Regions from separate parts of the Streptomyces sp. NPDC037288 genome, predicted to be linked through region 2. Evidence: predicted binding sites of a transcription regulator. Region 2 holds the regulator's gene; the other holds the start of a gene.

Region 1 (9,285 bases), on a different contig from region 2:
CCGCGGGGCCACCGCTCGGGCTCGGCGGGCTGCCCTTCGAGGCGATCGAGACCGAACTGCCCGAGGGGAGCCTGCTCGCGCTCTACACCAACGGGCTCTTCGAGGCCCGGGAGCACGACATCGACGAGGCGCTGGACAAGATGTTCGCCGCGCTCGGCCGGCCCGCGACCACGCTGGACGCCGTCTGCGACCGCGTGCTCACCGAGCTGCTGAGCCACCGCCCCGACGACGACGTCGCCCTGCTGGTCGCCCGCACCCGGGTCCTGCGCGAGGACCGCGTCGCCGCCTGGCAGCTGGCGAACGACCCCACGGACGTCTCGCGGGCCCGCCGCCTGGCCTGCGACCAGCTGTCCGCGTGGGGCCTGGACGAAGCCACCTTCCCCACCGAGCTGATGGTCAGCGAGCTGGTCACCAACGCCATGCGGTACGGCCGCCCGCCCGTCCGGCTCCGGCTGATCCACCAGGACTCGACCCTGATCTGCGAGGTGTACGACTCCAGCGGCACCACCCCGCACATGCGGCGCGCCCGAATCTTCGACGAGGGCGGCCGGGGCCTGCTGCTGGTCGCCCAGCTGGCCGACCGCTGGGGCACCCGGCACGACCGGGTCGGCAAGACGGTCTGGGCGGAGCAGTCGCTCGCCGGGGCCGCCGGTTGAGTCAGCCCGTCCATGTACGCGCGCATGGCGAAGGCCCGGGCCTCCCTCTGGTTTCCAGGGGACCGGGCCTCCGCTCATCCCGCAGCGTCCGTCACGCCGCCACGGGAACCTCCGGCGCCGCGCCGTTCGTCGCGGGCGCGAGCGCCAGCTCCAGGACCTGGCGGACGTCGGTCACGGTGTGGACGTCGAGCCCGTCCAGTACCTCGGCCGGGACGTCGTCCAGGTCGGGCTCGTTGCGCTTGGGGATGATCACGGTGGTCACCCCGGCACGCTGGGCGGCGAGCAGCTTCTGCTTCACGCCGCCGATGGGCAGGACGCGGCCCGTCAGTGAGACCTCGCCCGTCATCGCCACGTCCGTGCGGACCAGCCGCCCGGAGAGCAGCGACGCGAGGGCCGTGGTCATCGTGATGCCGGCGCTCGGGCCGTCCTTCGGGACCGCGCCCGCCGGGAAGTGGATGTGTACGCCCCGGTCCTTCAAGTCGCCGACCGGGAGCTCCAGTTCGGCGCCGTGGCTGCGCAGGAAGCTCAGCGCGATCTGCGCGGACTCCTTCATCACGTCACCGAGCTGACCGGTCAGGGTCAGGCCGGCCGCGCCCGTCTCCGGGTCGGCGAGGGACGCCTCCACGAAGAGGACGTCACCGCCGGCGCCGGTGACCGCGAGGCCGGTCGCCACACCCGGGACGGACGTACGGCGCTCGGCCGGGTCCTGGGCGGACTCGCGCACGTGGTGCGGACGCCCGATCAGACCGCGCAGGTCCTCGTCCCGGACGGTGAACGGCAGTTGCCGCTCGCCCAGTTCGTGCTGGGCCGCGACCTTGCGGAGCAGGCGTGCGATCGAGCGCTCCAGGGTGCGCACACCCGCCTCGCGCGTGTACTCGCCGGCCAGCTTGCGCAGGGCGCTCTCGTCCAGGGTGACCTCGTCCTCGCCGAGTCCCGCCCGCTCCAGCTGGCGCGGAAGCAGGTGGTCACGGGCGATGACGACCTTCTCGTCCTCGGTGTAGCCGTCCAGGCGGACGATCTCCATACGGTCGGCGAGCGCCTCCGGGATGGCCTCCAGGACGTTGGCGGTGGCCAGGAAGACCACGTCCGACAGGTCGAGTTCGACCTCCAGGTAGTGGTCCCGGAAGGTGTGGTTCTGCGCCGGGTCCAGGACTTCGAGCAGGGCCGCGGCCGGGTCGCCGCGGAAGTCGGAGCCCACCTTGTCGATCTCGTCCAGCAGGACCACCGGGTTCATGGATCCGGCCTCCTTGACGGCCCGTACGATCCGGCCGGGCAGCGCGCCGACGTACGTACGGCGGTGGCCGCGGATCTCGGCCTCGTCGCGGACACCGCCGAGGGCCACGCGGACGAACTTGCGGCCCATGGCGTGGGCCACGCTCTCCCCCAGGCTCGTCTTTCCGACGCCGGGGGGTCCGACCAGGGCCAGGACGGCACCGCCGCGCCGGCCGCCGATCACGCCGAGTCCGCGCTCACCGCGCCGCTTGCGTACCGCGAGGTACTCGGTGATGCGCTCCTTCACGTCCCGCAGACCGGCGTGCTCGGCGTCCAGGATCGCCTTGGCGCCCTGGATGTCGTACGTGTCCTCGGTGCGGGAGTTCCACGGGAGTTCGAGGACCGTGTCCAGCCAGGTCCGGATCCAGGAGCCCTCGGGCGACTGGTCGGAGGCCCGCTCCAGTTTGTCGACCTCCTTCAGGGCGGCCTCGCGGACCTTCTCCGGCAGGTCGGCGGCCTCGACGCGGGCGCGGTAGTCGTCGGACTCCTCGCTGTCCTTGTCGCCGTTCAGCTCGCGCAGTTCCTTGCGGACGGCCTCCAGCTGGCGGCGCAGCAGGAACTCGCGCTGCTGCTTGTCGACGCCCTCCTGGACGTCCTTGGCGATGGTCTCGGCCACGTCCTGCTCGGCGAGGTGGTCGCGGAGCTGCTGCGTGGCGAGCTTGAGCCGGGCCACCGGGTCGGCGGTCTCCAGCAGTTCGACCTTCTGTTCGATGGTGAGGAACGGCGAGTAGCCGGAGTTGTCGGAGAGCGCGGAGACGTCGTCGATGGCCTGGACGCGGTCCACGACCTGCCAGGCGCCGCGCTTCTTCAGCCAGGCGGTGGCGAGCGCCTTGTACTCCTTGACGAGGTCCGCGACCTGACCCGGCAGCGGGTCGGGGACGCCCTCGTCGACGCGGGCGCCCTCGACCCACAGGGCCGCGCCGGGACCGGTGGTGCCGGCGCCGATCCGCACGCGGCTGCGGCCGCGGATCAGAGCCCCCGGGTCACCGTCGGCCAGTCGGCCGACCTGCTCGACCGTGCCCAGCACACCGGTCTTCGCGTACGTGCCGTCGATGCGGGGCACCAGCAGCACCCTGGGCTTGCCCGGTTCCGACCGAGCGGCGGCCTGTGCGGCCTCCATCGCGGCCCGCACCTCGGCGTCGCTCAGGTCCAGCGGAACCACCATGCCGGGCAGCACGACCTCGTCGTCGAGCGGCAGCACGGGCAGGACGAGCGTGAACGCCGTGGACTCAGTAGCCATGATCTCCCCTTCGGCAGTCAAGTTGAGCTATGCCGACTCAACTGCTGGGGGCTGACTGGTGTTCCCCGTGTTTGTTCGCTGTGAGCGATCAGTTGCCGCGCCCCAGGAAGGCCGGGAGACGGTCCGGCATGCGGGTCTGTCCGGTGGTCACAGGGAAACCGGCGAGACCGCCGGGACGCGCCAGCGCCGCACGAGCGGCCAGCCGCTGATGCCGATGGCGAGGGCGATGAGATGGCCCCAGTTCGTCATCGGGTCCAGGAACGCGATCAGGTCGTCGACGAGGGCGGTGGTCGCCAGGGCCAGGAGGGGCCAGCGCAGCCAGGGGCTCAGGAGGCCGGCCAGGGCGCCCGTGCTGGCGGCGACGCCGAAGCTGATGCCGTAGTCGAGCCGGTGCAGCGAGGTGGCGGGAAGGTCGCCGAACAGGACGGCCAGGCCCACCGGGACCTCGGTCGCGAGGGTGGCCAGGACGTGCCCGGCAAGGAAGACACAGGCCGCCCGCGCGCCGCCTATGCGCCGTTCGAGCGCGGTGAGCACCAGCACGAACGCGAGCGCGTACGGCGACAGGACGCCGCCCGCGATCCACAGGGCGCTCGCCAGCAGCACCAGCACGGGGGTGCGCACCAGATGGGCGACGTCCGTGCTGGAGCCCTGGTAGAGGGAGTGCACCAGGCCCGGGTCGGCCAGGGCGGCGACCACCGAGGTGACGGCCAGGACGACACCGTAGGAGAAGGTGAACGGGGTTCCGGCGGGCGTGGGCAGCAGGCGCCACAGCCGCGGGACCCTCCTGGCCGGGCGCGGGGCGGCGGGGGCGGGGTTCCGGACGGGGGCCGTGGCGTGCCGCTGGCGCGGCATGCCGTCCAGCAGGTCCGCGAGCGCGGGTGCCGGGACGACGCCACCGGCGTCGGTGAGCGGAGCGCCCGGAAAGGGCGCGGACGCGGCCGACGCAGGGCCCGTCGCGATCGGTTCCACAGTGTGGCGCTCCTTCCTTCGCGCCCCACCCTTCGCGTTGCGCGGGTCGCTGTCTATGACCGACGCCACGCGAGAGCGGATTCACAGCAACCTCTCACGTGCCGGATGCGTCCGCGCCCGGCCCGTTGTCCACAGCGCGCGCGTGTCATCCGCAATTCCCGTGAAGGACTGGGCGCGTTCGAGCAGGATGGGGGCATGACTGCTGGCGTGTACGACTCTCCCGTGGTCCTCGACCGGCGCGACGGCCCGTACGGCGAGGTGGTGCTGCGCCGGCACGGAACGCTGCTGCAGATCATCGCCAACGGCTGTTTCCTGATGGACACCTCCGACGGCCGCTCGGAGCGGCTGCTGGTGGACGCCGCGTACGGCGCGCTGGACGGGCGGCCGGAGCCGAGCGTGCTGATCGGCGGGCTGGGCGTGGGATTCTCACTCGCACATGCGGCGGCGGACCCCCGGTGGGGGCGGATCACCGTGGTCGAGCGGGAGTCCGCCGTCGTCGACTGGCACCGGGACGGGCCGCTGGCAGAGGTTTCCGCCGGGGCGCTCGGCGATCCGCGCACCGAGATCGTGCAGGAGGATCTCGTGGCGTTCGTCCATGAGACATCGGACACGTTCGACGCCCTCTGCCTGGACGTCGACAACGGTCCCGGCTGGACCGTCACGGACGACAACCACAGCCTCTACTCACCGGCCGGACTGGCCGCCTGCCTACGGGTGTTGGAACCCGGTGGAGTGCTGGCCGTGTGGTCCGCCGAGCCCTCTCCGGAATTTGAAGGAACCTTGCGGAATGCCGGGTTCCGGCAGGTGCGTACCGAAGAGGTCCCCGTTGCCCGGGGCGTTCCGGACGCCGTACACCTCGGCGTACGACCTGGATAGCGACAGCACGACGGATCCCCGTAATGTGCTGCCCTGACGCGGATCATTCAAGCGTCAATCGCAGACATGGGATCACCCCACTGGTTCCGGAAAGCAACAAGCAGGGGCGGGCGATGGAGCAGACACACACCTCCCAGAGCGGCGCGGCGACGACCACCCCGGGCGCACAGCGCCGGGTGCTGGTCGTCGAAGACGACCCCACGATCGTCGACGCCATCGCGGCCCGGCTCCGCGCCGAGGGATTTCTCGTGCAAACCGCGTCGGACGGTCCGGCGGCCGTCGACACGGCCGAGGCCTGGCAGCCCGATCTGCTGATCCTCGACATCATGCTGCCGGGCTTCGACGGCCTCGAGGTCTGTCGGCGGGTGCAGGCGCAGCGCCCGGTGCCGGTGCTGATGCTGACCGCGCGGGACGACGAGACGGACATGCTGGTCGGTCTCGGGGTCGGTGCGGACGACTACATGACCAAGCCGTTCTCGATGCGGGAGCTGGCCGCGCGGGTGCACGTGCTGCTGCGGCGGGTGGAGCGGGCGGCCCTGGCCGCCGCGACGCCGCGCAGCGGGATCCTGCGCCTCGGCGAGCTGGAGATCGACCACGCGCAGCGCCGGGTGCGGGTGAAGTCCGAGGACGTCCACCTGACGCCCACCGAGTTCGACCTGCTGGTGTGCCTGGCGAACACCCCGCGCGCGGTGCTCTCCCGGGAGCAGCTGCTGGCCGAGGTGTGGGACTGGGCGGACGCCTCCGGCACCCGTACGGTCGACAGCCACATCAAGGCGCTGCGCCGGAAGATCGGCGCCGAGCGCATCCGCACCGTGCACGGCGTGGGATACGCGCTGGAGACGCCGACACCGTGAGCGGCGACGGGCGGCAGGCCGCGCGGAGGAGCCCCGGGGAGGATCCCTGGGGCGGCGTACGCCCGTTCTCGATCAAGACCAAGCTGGGTGCACTCGTCGTCATATCGGTGCTGATCACCACCGGACTGTCGATCGTCGCGGTGCACACCAAGACCGAGCTGCGTTTCATCACGGTCTTCTCGATGATCGCCACACTGCTGATCACGCAGTTCGTGGCGCATTCGCTCACCATGCCGCTGGACGAGATGAACACGGTGGCGCGGTCGATCTCCGAGGGTGACTACACCCGCCGGGTGAGCGAGGGCCGCCGGGACGAGCTGGGCGACCTGGCCCGGACGATCAACGTCATGGCGGACGAGCTGGAGGCCCAGGACAGCCAGCGAAAAGAGCTGGTCGCGAACGTCTCGCACGAGCTGCGCACCCCCATCGCCGGGCTGCGGGCCGTGCTGGAGAACATCGTCGACGGCGTCACCGAGGCCGACCCCGAGACCATGCGGACGGCCCTGAAACAGACCGAGCGGCTCGGCCGGCTGGTGGAGACCCTGCTGGACCTGTCCCGGCTCGACAACGGCGTCGTCCCGCTGAAGATGCGCCGTTTCGAGGTGTGGCCGTACCTGTCGGGCGTGCTGAAGGAGGCCAACATGGTGGCCTCGGCGCGCGCCGGCATCGCCTCCGGCTCCGGCAGCCACACCCGCACCGACGTCCATCTGCACCTGGACGTCTCCCCGCCGGAGCTGACCGCGCACGCGGATCCCGAGCGCATCCACCAGGTCGTCGCCAACCTGATCGACAACGCGGTCAAGCACAGCCCGCCGCACGGCCGGGTGACGGTGAAGGCGCGGCGCGGGCCGCAGCCGGAGTCGCTGGAGCTGGAGGTCCTGGACGAGGGCCCCGGGATCCCCCGCTCGGAGTGGCACAAGGTGTTCGAGCGGTTCAACCGGGGCGCGGTGACCCGGCCGCACGGGCCGGGCAGCGACGGCGGTACGGGCCTCGGTCTGGCGATCGCCCGCTGGGCGGTGGATCTGCACGGCGGCCGGATCGGTGTGGCCGAATCCGAGCGGGGCTGCCGGATCATCATCACTCTCCCGGGACTGACTTCCGCCTCAAGTTGACGTAAAGTCCGATCCGGAAGCACAAGATCCACGAGGTCGCGGCCGTCGCCGTGCAGCTGGACACGTGTGATCCGGGCCAGGTCCGTGCCGCCGTGACGCCGGGCCGCTCCCGGCGATCCCGCACACCCCCGCCCACATGCGGAACCACGCTTGTTTCCCGCCATATCAAGCCCTGAAACAAGATTTTCGATGTGACTTACACGACGATGAACCGGCCCGACCTGACCTTCACGGTCTTGGAGGCGTAGCCTTTATTCCCGCTGTCCATCACCTTGTGAAGCGGAAGAGGGCGGTTGCCGCCGTGTCGCCACAGTCCCCCAGTAACCCGAGCATCTCGACCGACGACCAAGCCGGGAAGAACCCCGCTGCCGCGTTCGGTCCGAACGAGTGGCTCGTCGACGAGATCTATCAGCAGTACCTCCAGGACCCGAATTCGGTAGACCGCGCCTGGTGGGACTTCTTCGCCGACTACAAGCCGGGGGCGCCTGCCGCCTCGGCTCCGGCGGGTACTGCGGCCGCGGGGGCCGCAGAGACCACCACGGCTCCGCAGGCCCAGAGCGCGCCGGCCCCGGCCGCGCCCGCCCCGGCCCCCGTGGCCCCGAAGCCGGCCACCCCGGCACCGGCCCCCGCTCCCGCGGCCAAGGCCGCGGCCCCCGCCCCGGCCAGGCCGGCGACGCCCGCACAGGCGCCGGCCCAGCCCAAGGCGAAGGCCGCCCCCGCCGCCGAGGGCCCGGAGCTGGTCACGCTGCGCGGCCCGGCCGCCGCCGTCGCGAAGAACATGAACGCCTCGCTGGAGCTGCCGACCGCCACCTCGGTCCGCGCGGTCCCGGTGAAGCTGCTGTTCGACAACCGCATCGTCATCAACAACCACCTCAAGCGCGCCCGCGGCGGGAAGATCTCCTTCACGCACCTGATCGGGTACGCGATGGTGCAGGCCATCAAGGCCATGCCGTCGATGAACCACGCGTTCGGCGAGAAGGACGGCAAGCCGACCCTCATCAAGCCGGCGCACGTCAACCTGGGCCTGGCCATCGACCTGGTCAAGCCCAACGGGGACCGCCAGCTCGTCGTGGCCGCCATCAAGAAGGCCGAGACGCTGAACTTCTTCGAGTTCTGGCAGGCCTACGAGGACATCGTCCGCCGCGCCCGTGACGGCAAGCTGACGATGGACGACTTCACCGGTGTCACGGTCTCCCTGACCAACCCCGGCGGTCTCGGCACCGTCCACTCCGTGCCGCGTCTGATGCCCGGGCAGTCGGTCATCATGGGCGTCGGCTCCATGGACTACCCGGCAGAGTTCCAGGGCACCAGCCAGGACACCCTGAACAAGCTCGGCATCTCGAAGGTCATGACGCTCACGTCGACCTACGACCACCGGGTGATCCAGGGCGCCGCCTCCGGCGAGTTCCTCCGCCAGGTCGCGAACCTGCTGCTCGGCGAGAACGGCTTCTACGACGACATCTTCGAGGCGCTGCGCATCCCCTACGAGCCGGTCCGCTGGCTCAGGGACATCGACGCCAGCCACGACGACGACGTCACCAAGGCCGCCCGCGTCTTCGAGCTTATCCACTCCTACCGGGTCCGCGGTCACGTGATGGCCGACACCGACCCGCTGGAGTACCGCCAGCGCAAGCACCCCGACCTGGACATCGTCGAGCACGGCCTCACCCTGTGGGACCTGGAGCGCGAGTTCGCCGTCGGCGGCTTCGCCGGCAAGTCGATGATGAAGCTGCGCGACATCCTCGGCGTGCTGCGCGACTCGTACTGCCGCACCACCGGCATCGAGTTCATGCACATCCAGGACCCCAAGCAGCGCAAGTGGATCCAGGACCGGGTCGAGCGCGGCCACTCCAAGCCGGAGCGCGAGGAGCAGCTGCGCATCCTGCGCCGGCTGAACGCGGCGGAGGCCTTCGAGACCTTCCTGCAGACCAAGTACGTCGGCCAGAAGCGCTTCTCGCTGGAGGGCGGCGAGTCCGTCATCCCGCTGCTCGACGCGGTCATCGACTCCGCGGCCGAGTCCCGCCTGGACGAGGTCGTCATCGGCATGGCCCACCGCGGCCGGCTGAACGTGCTGGCCAACATCGTCGGCAAGTCGTACGCGCAGATCTTCCGCGAGTTCGAGGGCAACCTCGACCCGAAGTCGATGCACGGCTCCGGCGACGTGAAGTACCACCTGGGCGCCCAGGGCACCTTCACCGGCCTGGACGGCGAGCAGATCACCGTCTCGCTGGCCGCGAACCCGTCCCACCTGGAGACGGTGGACCCGGTGATCGAGGGCATCGCCCGCGCCAAGCAGGACATCATCA
Region 2 (9,285 bases):
CCGGGCACCACCGGCGCCGCAGCAGAAGCCGCGCTCCTTGTGGCGGTGCATCTCCTCGTTGCGCAGGCCCGGGACCTTGCCGATGATCTCGCGCGGGGGCGTGTAGATCTTGTTGTGGCGGCCCAGGTAGCACGGGTCGTGGTAGGTGATGATGCCCTCGACCGGGGTCACCGGGATCAGCTTGCCCTCGTCCACCAGGTGCTGCAGCAGCTGGGTGTGGTGGATGACCTCGTAGTCGCCGCCGAGCTGCGGGTACTCGTTGCCGAGCGTGTTGAGGCAGTGCGGGCAGGTGGCGACGATCTTCTTCGCCGACTTCGGCTTCCTGGTCGACTCGTCCTCGTCGTCCTCGCCGAAGGCCATGTTCAGCGCGGCCACGTTCTCCATGCCGAGCTCCTGGAACAGGGGCTCGTTGCCGAGGCGGCGGGCGGAGTCACCGGTGCACTTCTCGTCGCCGCCCATGATCGCGAACTTGACGCCCGCGATGTGCAGCAGCTCGGCGAAGGCCTTGGTGGTCTTCTTGGCGCGGTCCTCCAGGGCGCCGGCGCAGCCGACCCAGTACAGGTACTCGACCTCGGAGAGGTCCTCGATGTCCTTGCCGACGACCGGGACCTCGAAGTCGACCTCCTTGGTCCACTCCAGGCGCTGCTTCTTGGCCAGGCCCCAGGGGTTGCCCTTCTTCTCCAGGTTCTTGAGCATCGTGCCCGCCTCGGACGGGAACGCGGACTCGATCATCACCTGGTAGCGGCGCATGTCGACGATGTGGTCGACGTGCTCGATGTCCACCGGGCACTGCTCGACGCAGGCGCCGCAGGTGGTGCAGGACCACAGCACGTCCGGGTCGATGACGCCGTTCTCCTCGGCGGTGCCGATCAGCGGGCGCTCGGCCTCGGCCAGGGCGGCGGCGGGGACGCCGGCCAGCTGCTCCTCGGAGGCCTTCTCCTCGCCCTCCATGGTCTTGCCGCCACCGGCCAGCAGGTACGGCGCCTTGGCGTGCGCGTGGTCCCGCAGCGACATGATCAGCAGCTTCGGGGAGAGCGGCTTGCCGGTGTTCCAGGCGGGGCACTGTGACTGGCAGCGGCCGCACTCGGTGCAGGTGGAGAAGTCCAGCAGGCCCTTCCAGGAGAACTGCTCGACCTGGGAGACACCGAAGACGTCGTCGTCACCGGGGTCGGTGAAGTCGATCGGCTTGCCGCCGGAGGTCATCGGGAGCAGGGCGCCGAGGGAGGTCTCACCGGCGGCGTTGCGCTTGAAGAAGATGTTCGGGAACGCCAGGAAGCGGTGCCAGGCCACACCCATGTCGGTCTTCAGGGCGACCGTGATCATCCAGATGAAGGAGGTCGCGATCTTCAGGCCGGCGAAGAAGTAGGTGAGGTTCTGGAGCGTGGAGACGTCCATGCCCTTCAGCCAGGACACCACCGGGTACGAGAGGAAGAACGAGGCCTCGTAGCCGTCGACGTGGTGCTGGGCGCCTTCGAGGGCGTGGAGCATGAAGATGCAGACGCCGACGATGAGGATGACGGCCTCGACGAAGTACGCCTGGCCGAAGTTGGAGCCGGCGAAGCGGGACTTGCGGCCCGGGTTGCGCGGGTGGCTCAGCTGGCGGATGCCGATCAGGACGAGGATGCCGACGACCGTCATGGTGCCGATGAACTCGACATAGACGTTGTACGGCGCCCACTCGCCGATGACCGGCAGGATCCAGTCCGCTTTGAACAGCTGCCCGATCGCGTTGACGATCGTCAGCAGCAGGGTGAAGAAGCCCACCGCCACGAACCAGTGCGCCACACCGACGACGCCCCAGCGGTTCATCCGGGTGTGGCCGAGGAACTCCCGGACCACGGTGAGGGTGCGCTGTGCGGGGTCGTTGGTCCGCGTGCCGGCCGGTACCGACTGGCCCAGCCGCATGAAATTGAAGATCTGGAGGAGGGCGCGGCCGAACAGTGCCACGCCGACCACGATCAGGACCAGCGACACGATGATCGCGGCGAGTTGCATTGGGGCTCCTGAGGCGGCCTCGAACTGACTGAGCGACTTAACGGACGACATTACTAAGCGGTAACTTAGGTAGTCCGTCTGAGACTACCCCCATCTTCCGTCGGGATGCAGCCGGGCGCGGGGTGATGCGCATCATCCTGCGGGTCATCGGATCGTGTTATTCGTACCGAATTGCTACATTCGCCCCTACCTTAGAGCCGTGCTCTACGGGATCACCGCCGCCACCGCCGCCCTGCTCCTCGCCGCCGTCCTCGCGGCGCTGCTCAGGGTCCCCGCGCTGCGGGCCGGCATCGTCGACCGGCGCCGGCAGCGGCGGCTGCCGCTGCTCGGCGGGCTCGCCGTGGTGGTCGTCACCTGCCTGGTCACCTGGATGGGGCAGTGGACCCGGGTCGCCCCGCTCGGCGACGGGGTCGTCCGCCTGCTGGTCGCCGCCTGCTCGGTCGCCGCGCTCGGGCTGGTCGCGGACGTGTGGCGGCTGCGCGCGCGGGTGCTCGTCGCCGGTACGGCCGTGGCGGCGGCCTGTGTGGTGCCGTACGACGCGACGGGTGTGCTGGGCGGGCTGCTCGCGCTGGTGTGGATCGTCGTCGCCTCCCTGGCCTTCAAGGGGCTCGACCACGCGGACGGGCTGGCCGGCACCGTCGGGGTGGTCACCGCCTTCGGGGCCGGGGTCTGTGCCGCCGCCGAGCTGATGGACGGGCTCGCCGTCCTGCTGAGCGTGTTCGCCGCCGCCCTCACCGGCTTCCTGATGCACAACTGGCATCCCGCGCGGATCGGGCTCGGCACCTGCGGCTCGCTGTTCACCGGGTTCCTGCTGTCGTCGTCCCTCGTCTTCACGCGCGCGGGGTACGACCTGGTGCCGAGCGCGGCCGTGATGTTCTGCCTCGGCGCGGTGGCGGTCGCCGACGCCGTCCTCGTGGTCCTCGCCCGGGGACTGGCCCGGCGTCCGCTGCTGCGGCGCGGCCCCGACCATCTCGCGCACCGGATGCGGCCGCTCGGGCTCACCCCGCCGGGCTCCGTCGTGCTGCTGGGTGCCGGCTCCTTCTCCTCGGTGCTCGTCGGGGTGCTCGTGCACACCGGGTGGACGGGGGAGGGGGCCGTGCTGTGGGTGGCCGGGGCGGCGCTGCTGGTGGTGCTCGTCCTCCTTCGGATGCCTGTCCAGTCGCCGCGTCGCACCGAATCGACGCAGGTCAGCGGCCAGTTGCGTGTAAGGAACGGATAAGACTTGAGTCCCTGCGGCTCAGGTCTGTTGACCCATCGCCGGGCGTCATGCACACTTGAGTCCGTTCCACTCAAGTCAGCTGGAGGAATCAACCATGGCACGTGCGGTCGGCATCGACCTGGGCACGACTAACTCCGTCGTCAGCGTTCTGGAGGGCGGCGAGCCCACCGTCATCACCAACGCCGAGGGCGCCAGGACCACGCCGTCCGTCGTCGCCTTCGCCAAGAACGGTGAGGTGCTCGTCGGCGAGGTCGCCAAGCGCCAGGCGGTCACGAACGTGGACCGGACCATCCGCTCGGTGAAGCGCCACATGGGCACCGACTGGAAGATCCAGCTCGACGGCAAGGACTTCAACCCGCAGCAGATCTCCGCGTTCATCCTGCAGAAGCTGAAGCGGGACGCCGAGGCCTACCTGGGCGAGAAGGTGACCGACGCGGTCATCACCGTCCCGGCCTACTTCAACGACTCCGAGCGTCAGGCGACGAAGGAGGCCGGTGAGATCGCGGGTCTGAACGTCCTGCGCATCGTCAACGAGCCGACCGCCGCCGCGCTGGCCTACGGCCTCGACAAGGACGACCAGACCATCCTCGTCTTCGACCTCGGTGGCGGCACCTTCGACGTGTCGCTCCTGGAGATCGGCGACGGCGTCGTCGAGGTGAAGGCCACCAACGGTGACAACCACCTCGGTGGTGACGACTGGGACCAGCGCGTCGTCGACTACCTGGTGCAGCAGTTCAAGTCCGGTCACGGCGTGGACCTCGCCAAGGACAAGATGGCCCTCCAGCGCCTCCGCGAGGCCGCCGAGAAGGCCAAGATCGAGCTGTCCTCCTCCACCGAGACCTCGATCAACCTGCCCTACATCACCGCGTCCGCCGAGGGCCCGCTGCACCTGGACGAGAAGCTCACCCGCGCCCAGTTCCAGCAGCTGACCGCCGACCTGCTGGAGCGCTGCAAGACGCCGTTCCACAACGTCATCAAGGACGCCGGCATCTCCATCAACGAGATCGACCACGTCGTCCTGGTCGGCGGCTCCACCCGTATGCCCGCCGTCGCCGAGCTCGTCAAGGAGCTGACCGGCGGCAAGGAGGCCAACAAGGGTGTGAACCCGGACGAGGTCGTCGCCATCGGCGCCTCGCTCCAGGCCGGTGTCCTCAAGGGCGAGGTCAAGGACGTCCTGCTCCTCGACGTCACCCCGCTGTCCCTCGGCATCGAGACCAAGGGCGGCATCATGACCAAGCTGATCGAGCGCAACACCACGATCCCGACGAAGCGCTCCGAGATCTTCACGACGGCCGAGGACAACCAGCCGTCCGTGCAGATCCAGGTCTACCAGGGCGAGCGCGAGATCGCGGCGTACAACAAGAAGCTCGGCATGTTCGAACTGACCGGTCTGCCGCCGGCGCCGCGTGGCGTCCCGCAGATCGAGGTCTCCTTCGACATCGACGCCAACGGCATCATGCACGTGACCGCCAAGGACCTGGGCACGGGCAAGGAGCAGAAGATGACCGTCACCGGCGGCTCCTCGCTGCCGAAGGACGAGGTCGACCGCATGCGCCAGGAGGCCGAGCAGTACGCGGAGGAGGACCACCGCCGCCGCGAGGCCGCCGAGACCCGCAACCAGGGCGAGCAGCTCGTCTACCAGACCGAGAAGTTCCTCAAGGACAACGAGGACAAGGTCCCGGGCGAGATCAAGACCGAGGTCGAGGAGGCCGTCGCCGAGCTGAAGGAGAAGCTCAAGGGCGAGGACACCGCCGAGATCCGCACCGCCACCGAGAAGGTCGCGGCCGTCTCGCAGAAGCTGGGCCAGGCCATGTACGCCGACGCCCAGTCCGCGCAGGCCGCCGGCGGCCCGGAGGGCGCCGCCCAGGGCGGCAAGGCCGCTGACGACGACGTCGTGGACGCGGAGATCGTGGACGACGAGCGCAAGGACGGTGCCGCGTGACGGAGGAGACCCCGGGCTTCGAGGAGAAGCCCGACGTCCCCTCCGGCGCCACCTCCGACGACGCCGAGCCGAAGGCCGCCCCCGAGGAGGGGGCGGCCCCGGCCGGGGACGGAAACGCAGACGCGGGCCTGGTGGCCCAGCTGGACCAGGTACGTACGGCGCTGAACGAGCGCACGCTCGACCTCCAGCGCCTCCAGGCCGAGTACCAGAACTACCGCCGCCGGGTCGAGCGGGACCGCGCCGCGGTCAAGGAGATCGCCATCGCGAACCTCCTGACCGAGCTGCTGCCCGTGCTGGACGACATCGGCCGCGCGCGGGAACACGGCGAACTGGTCGGCGGCTTCAAGTCGGTGGCCGAGTCGCTGGAGACCGTCGCGGCCAAGATGGGCCTGCAGCAGTTCGGCAAGGAGGGCGAGCCCTTCGACCCGACCATCCACGAGGCCCTGATGCACTCCTACGCGCCGGACGTCACCGAGACGACCTGCGTGGCGATCCTGCAGCCCGGGTATCGCATCGGCGAGCGCACCATCCGCCCCGCGCGGGTGGCCGTCGCCGAGCCGCAGCCCGGCGCGCAGACCGTCAAGGCCGAGGGCGCCGAGGAGAACACCGAGGCGAAGCAGGCCGGCTCCGCCGACGACAAGGAGAACGGTGGCCCGGACGAGGGCTGACGTAATCACCGCAGACAGGAAGGAGGGGCGTCGAGGATGAGCACCAAGGACTTCATCGAGAAGGACTACTACAAGGTCCTCGGCGTCCCCAAGGACGCCACCGAGGCCGAGATCAAGAAGGCGTACCGGAAGCTCGCCCGCGAGTTCCACCCGGACGCCAACAAGGGCAACACCAAGGCCGAGGAGCGCTTCAAGGAGATCTCCGAGGCGAACGACATCCTCGGCGACCCCAAGAAGCGCAAGGAGTACGACGAGGCACGCGCCCTGTTCGGCAACGGCGGCTTCCGCCCCGGGCCGGGCACCGGCGGCTCCTTCAACTTCGACCTGGGCGACCTCTTCGGAGGCGGCGCCCAGGGCGGGGGTTCCGGCGGCTTCGGCGGCGGAATCGGTGACGTCTTCGGGGGCCTGTTCAACCGCGGCGGAGCCACGGGCACACGCACCCAGCCCCGGCGCGGCCAGGACATCGACACCGAGGTCACGCTGAGCTTCACGGAGGCCATCGAGGGCGCCACGGTGCCGCTCAGGATGTCCTCCCAGGCACCCTGCAAGGCCTGCTCCGGCACCGGCGACAAGAACGGCACACCGCGCGTGTGCCCGACCTGCGTCGGCACCGGGCAGGTGGCGCGGGGCTCGGGCGGCGGTTTCTCGCTCACCGATCCCTGCCCCGACTGCAAGGGCCGCGGGCTGATCGCGGAGCACCCCTGCATGGAGTGCAAGGGCAGCGGCCGCGCCAAGTCCTCGCGCACGATGCAGGTCCGCATCCCGGCCGGCGTGACCGACGGGCAGCGCATCCGGCTGCGCGGCAAGGGCGCGCCCGGCGAGCGGGGTGGACCGGCGGGCGACCTGTACGTGGTCGTGCACGTCGGCGAGCACCCGGTGTTCGGGCGCAAGGGCGACAACCTCACGGTGACCGTCCCGGTGACCTTCGTCGAGGCCGCGCTCGGCGGCGAGGTGAGGGTCCCCACCCTGGGCGGCCCGTCCGTCACCCTGAAGCTGCCGCCCGGCACGCCCAACGGCCGCACCATGCGCGCCCGCGGCAAGGGCGCGGTCCGCAAGGACGGCACCCGCGGCGACCTCCTGGTCACCGTCGAGGTGCGTGTCCCCAAGGACCTGTCGGGGAAGGCTCGTGACGCACTGGAGGCGTATCGCGAGGCGACCGCGGGCGAGAACCCGCGGGCGGAGCTGTTCGAGGCCGCGAAGGGAGACTGAGAGAGATGGACGGCCGTCGACGTAACCCGTATGAACTGACCGAGGAGACCCCGGTCTACGTCATCTCGGTGGCGGCCCAGCTCTCCGGACTCCACCCGCAGACGCTGCGCCAGTACGACCGCCTCGGCCTGGTCTCCCCGGACCGCACCGCGGGCCGGGGCCGGCGCTACTCGGCCCGCGACATCGAACTGCTCCGCCAGGTGCAGCAGTTGTCGCAGGACGAGGGCATCAACCTGGCCGGCATCAAGCGGATCATCGAACTGGAGAACCAGGTCGCCGCCCTCCAGTCCCGCGTCGTGGAACTGGAGGCGGCCCTGGACGGCGCGGCGGCCGCGATGCAGCAGCGCGAGGCCGCCGTCCACGCCTCCTACCGCCGCGACCTGGTCCCGTACCAGGAGGTCCAGCAGACCAGCGCGCTGGTGGTGTGGCGGCCGAAACGGCAGCAGAGCGACTGAGACAGCGGTGGCAAGGGGCCCGGAGGGAGACCTCCGGGCCCCTTTTCCCGTGCCTCAGGGCGCGATGCCGATCCGGAACACGTGAGCGCCGACCGGGTCCGACTCGGTGCCGTCGGCGTAGACGGCGGTGACCTTGTAGAAGACGGTGTCGGCCGCCGGCGCGGTGGTGTCCCGGTAGCCGGTGCCGAAGCCGACGGGCGTGCCGGTCAGCCGTACGTAGGCGCCGGCGTCGCGGTCCCAGCGGTACACGTGGTAGCCGGTCGGGGTGCCCTTCGGGTCGTCCCCGTAGGCGGAGGCGTCGATGTCGGGACCCTCGGCGGTGTCCAGGACCCGCATCCACAGATGGCCGGAATCGTCCGGATAGGTCTCCGCCGGCATCAGGTCCAGCTCGGTGACCTCCACGCCGGTCGAGGCGCCGGTGTCCAGGGCGTTGCCGTCCCGGTCGACGGCCACGACCACATAGCGCAGGTGCTCGCCGTCGGGCAGGCTCACGTCCCGGTTCCCGGACCAGACGGTGCCGAACGGGAGGCTGGGCGTGATGTCGGTGTAGGTCCAGGTGCCGTCGCGGTACACGCCCCGGTGGATCTCGTAGTGGTCCACGTCGGCGGCGGTGCTGTCGTCCCAGTCGAGCAGGACGCCGTTGCCCTGCGGGGTGGCGGTCAGCCCGGTCACGGCGGGCGGGGGCGTGTAGTCGCCGACGTGCTGGACGGTGACGGGGGCCGAGAGGGGGCCGCCGTTGCCCGCGTCGTCCAGGGACCGGACGGTGTAGGTGTGTGTGGTCGAGCGCTCGACGCCGGTGTCCGTGTACGAGGTGCCGGCCACCTCGGTGAGGCGGTCGCCGTCCCGGTAGACGAGGAACCGCGAGACGCCGCTGCCCTCGGGGCCCCAGGGCCAGTTCAGGGTGACGCCCCGCTCGCCGTCCTCGGCCGTCACGTCCGGGACGTAGGCGGGCGGGGTCTCGTCGCGGGTGTAGTACTCGGAAACACCGGACGGCGCCGACTCGTTGCCGGCGGTGTCGACGGCGGTGACGACGTAGAAGTAGCGGTCTCCGGTCTGCGGCGGACGGTCGGTCCACCACGTGGACTGCAGCAGCGTGTCACCGCTCAGCAGGTGGTCCGGGGTCGTCGTGACGGGCCGCGCGACGGAGCGGTACACCCGGTAGCCCGCGAGGTCGGGCTCGGTGTTCCGGCTCCAGGACAGCGTGACCTCGCGAACCGGGTCCATGGACCAGTCCGCGGCGTCGGCGGGCGCGGCCGGAGCGGTGGTGTCCACGGTGGTCACGCCCTGGTCCGCCGTGCCCGCCGACTCGTTGCCCGCCCTGTCGTAGGCGCGGACCTCGTAGTAGTAGGCGGCGCCGGTCTTCGGCAAAGTGGTGTCGGTGTACGCCGTGGAGGTGGTCGTGGCCAGCGGCTCGGCGGGGTACGACGAGCCCTTCGGCCGCCGGTAGACGCGGTAACCGGCGAGGTCCATCTCGGCGTTCCTCGCCCAGCTGATCCCGGCCCTGCCGGTCGCGGGGTCGTAGCGGACCGAAGTCCCGGCCGGAACGAGGGGCTTGACCTTGTCGACGGTGGCGGAGGTGCGCGGGGTGTAGCCGAACCTCACGCTCGCCGCGCCCGTCCAGTTGACGTAGTCGAGCCGCAGGGTGTGCCTGCCCTGGGGGACGCTGACGTCGACGGTCCTGGCTCGCGCACCCGAGGTGCCGGACCAGAGGTCGACCTTGCGGACGCCGTCCAGGTAGACCCGGATGCCGTCGGTCCCGGAGACGGCGAACGCGAAGGGCCCGCCGGAGCCGAAGTC

The links. Region 2 encodes HspR, which represses chaperone genes until heat shock. Its sites were predicted from a motif close to TTGAGNNNNNNNNNCTCAA; they were not measured.
Region 1: the regulator HspR is predicted to act here: its motif matches at 3,191-3,209, upstream of lon (endopeptidase La).

Annotation. Positions count from the first base shown of each region.
Region 1 covers NZ_JBVJVY010000020.1:129,911-139,195, reverse strand. The annotation lists gene ACZ7GZ_RS22925 (ATP-binding SpoIIE family protein phosphatase) at 1-656, shown strand, start outside; gene lon (endopeptidase La) at 748-3,168, opposite strand; gene ACZ7GZ_RS22915 (rhomboid-like protein) at 3,316-4,137, opposite strand; gene ACZ7GZ_RS22910 (spermine/spermidine synthase domain-containing protein) at 4,333-5,013, shown strand; gene ACZ7GZ_RS22905 (response regulator transcription factor) at 5,127-5,867, shown strand; gene ACZ7GZ_RS22900 (HAMP domain-containing sensor histidine kinase) at 5,864-6,979, shown strand; gene ACZ7GZ_RS22895 (multifunctional oxoglutarate decarboxylase/oxoglutarate dehydrogenase thiamine pyrophosphate-binding subunit/dihydrolipoyllysine-residue succinyltransferase subunit) at 7,281-9,285, shown strand, end outside.
Region 2 covers NZ_JBVJVY010000050.1:30,471-39,755, forward strand. The annotation lists gene ACZ7GZ_RS36165 ((Fe-S)-binding protein) at 1-1,995, opposite strand, end outside; gene ACZ7GZ_RS36170 (MraY family glycosyltransferase) at 2,195-3,214, shown strand; gene dnaK (molecular chaperone DnaK) at 3,309-5,156, shown strand; gene grpE (nucleotide exchange factor GrpE) at 5,153-5,824, shown strand; gene dnaJ (molecular chaperone DnaJ) at 5,861-7,033, shown strand; gene ACZ7GZ_RS36190 (heat shock protein transcriptional repressor HspR) at 7,039-7,488, shown strand; gene ACZ7GZ_RS36195 (fibronectin type III domain-containing protein) at 7,543-9,285, opposite strand, start outside.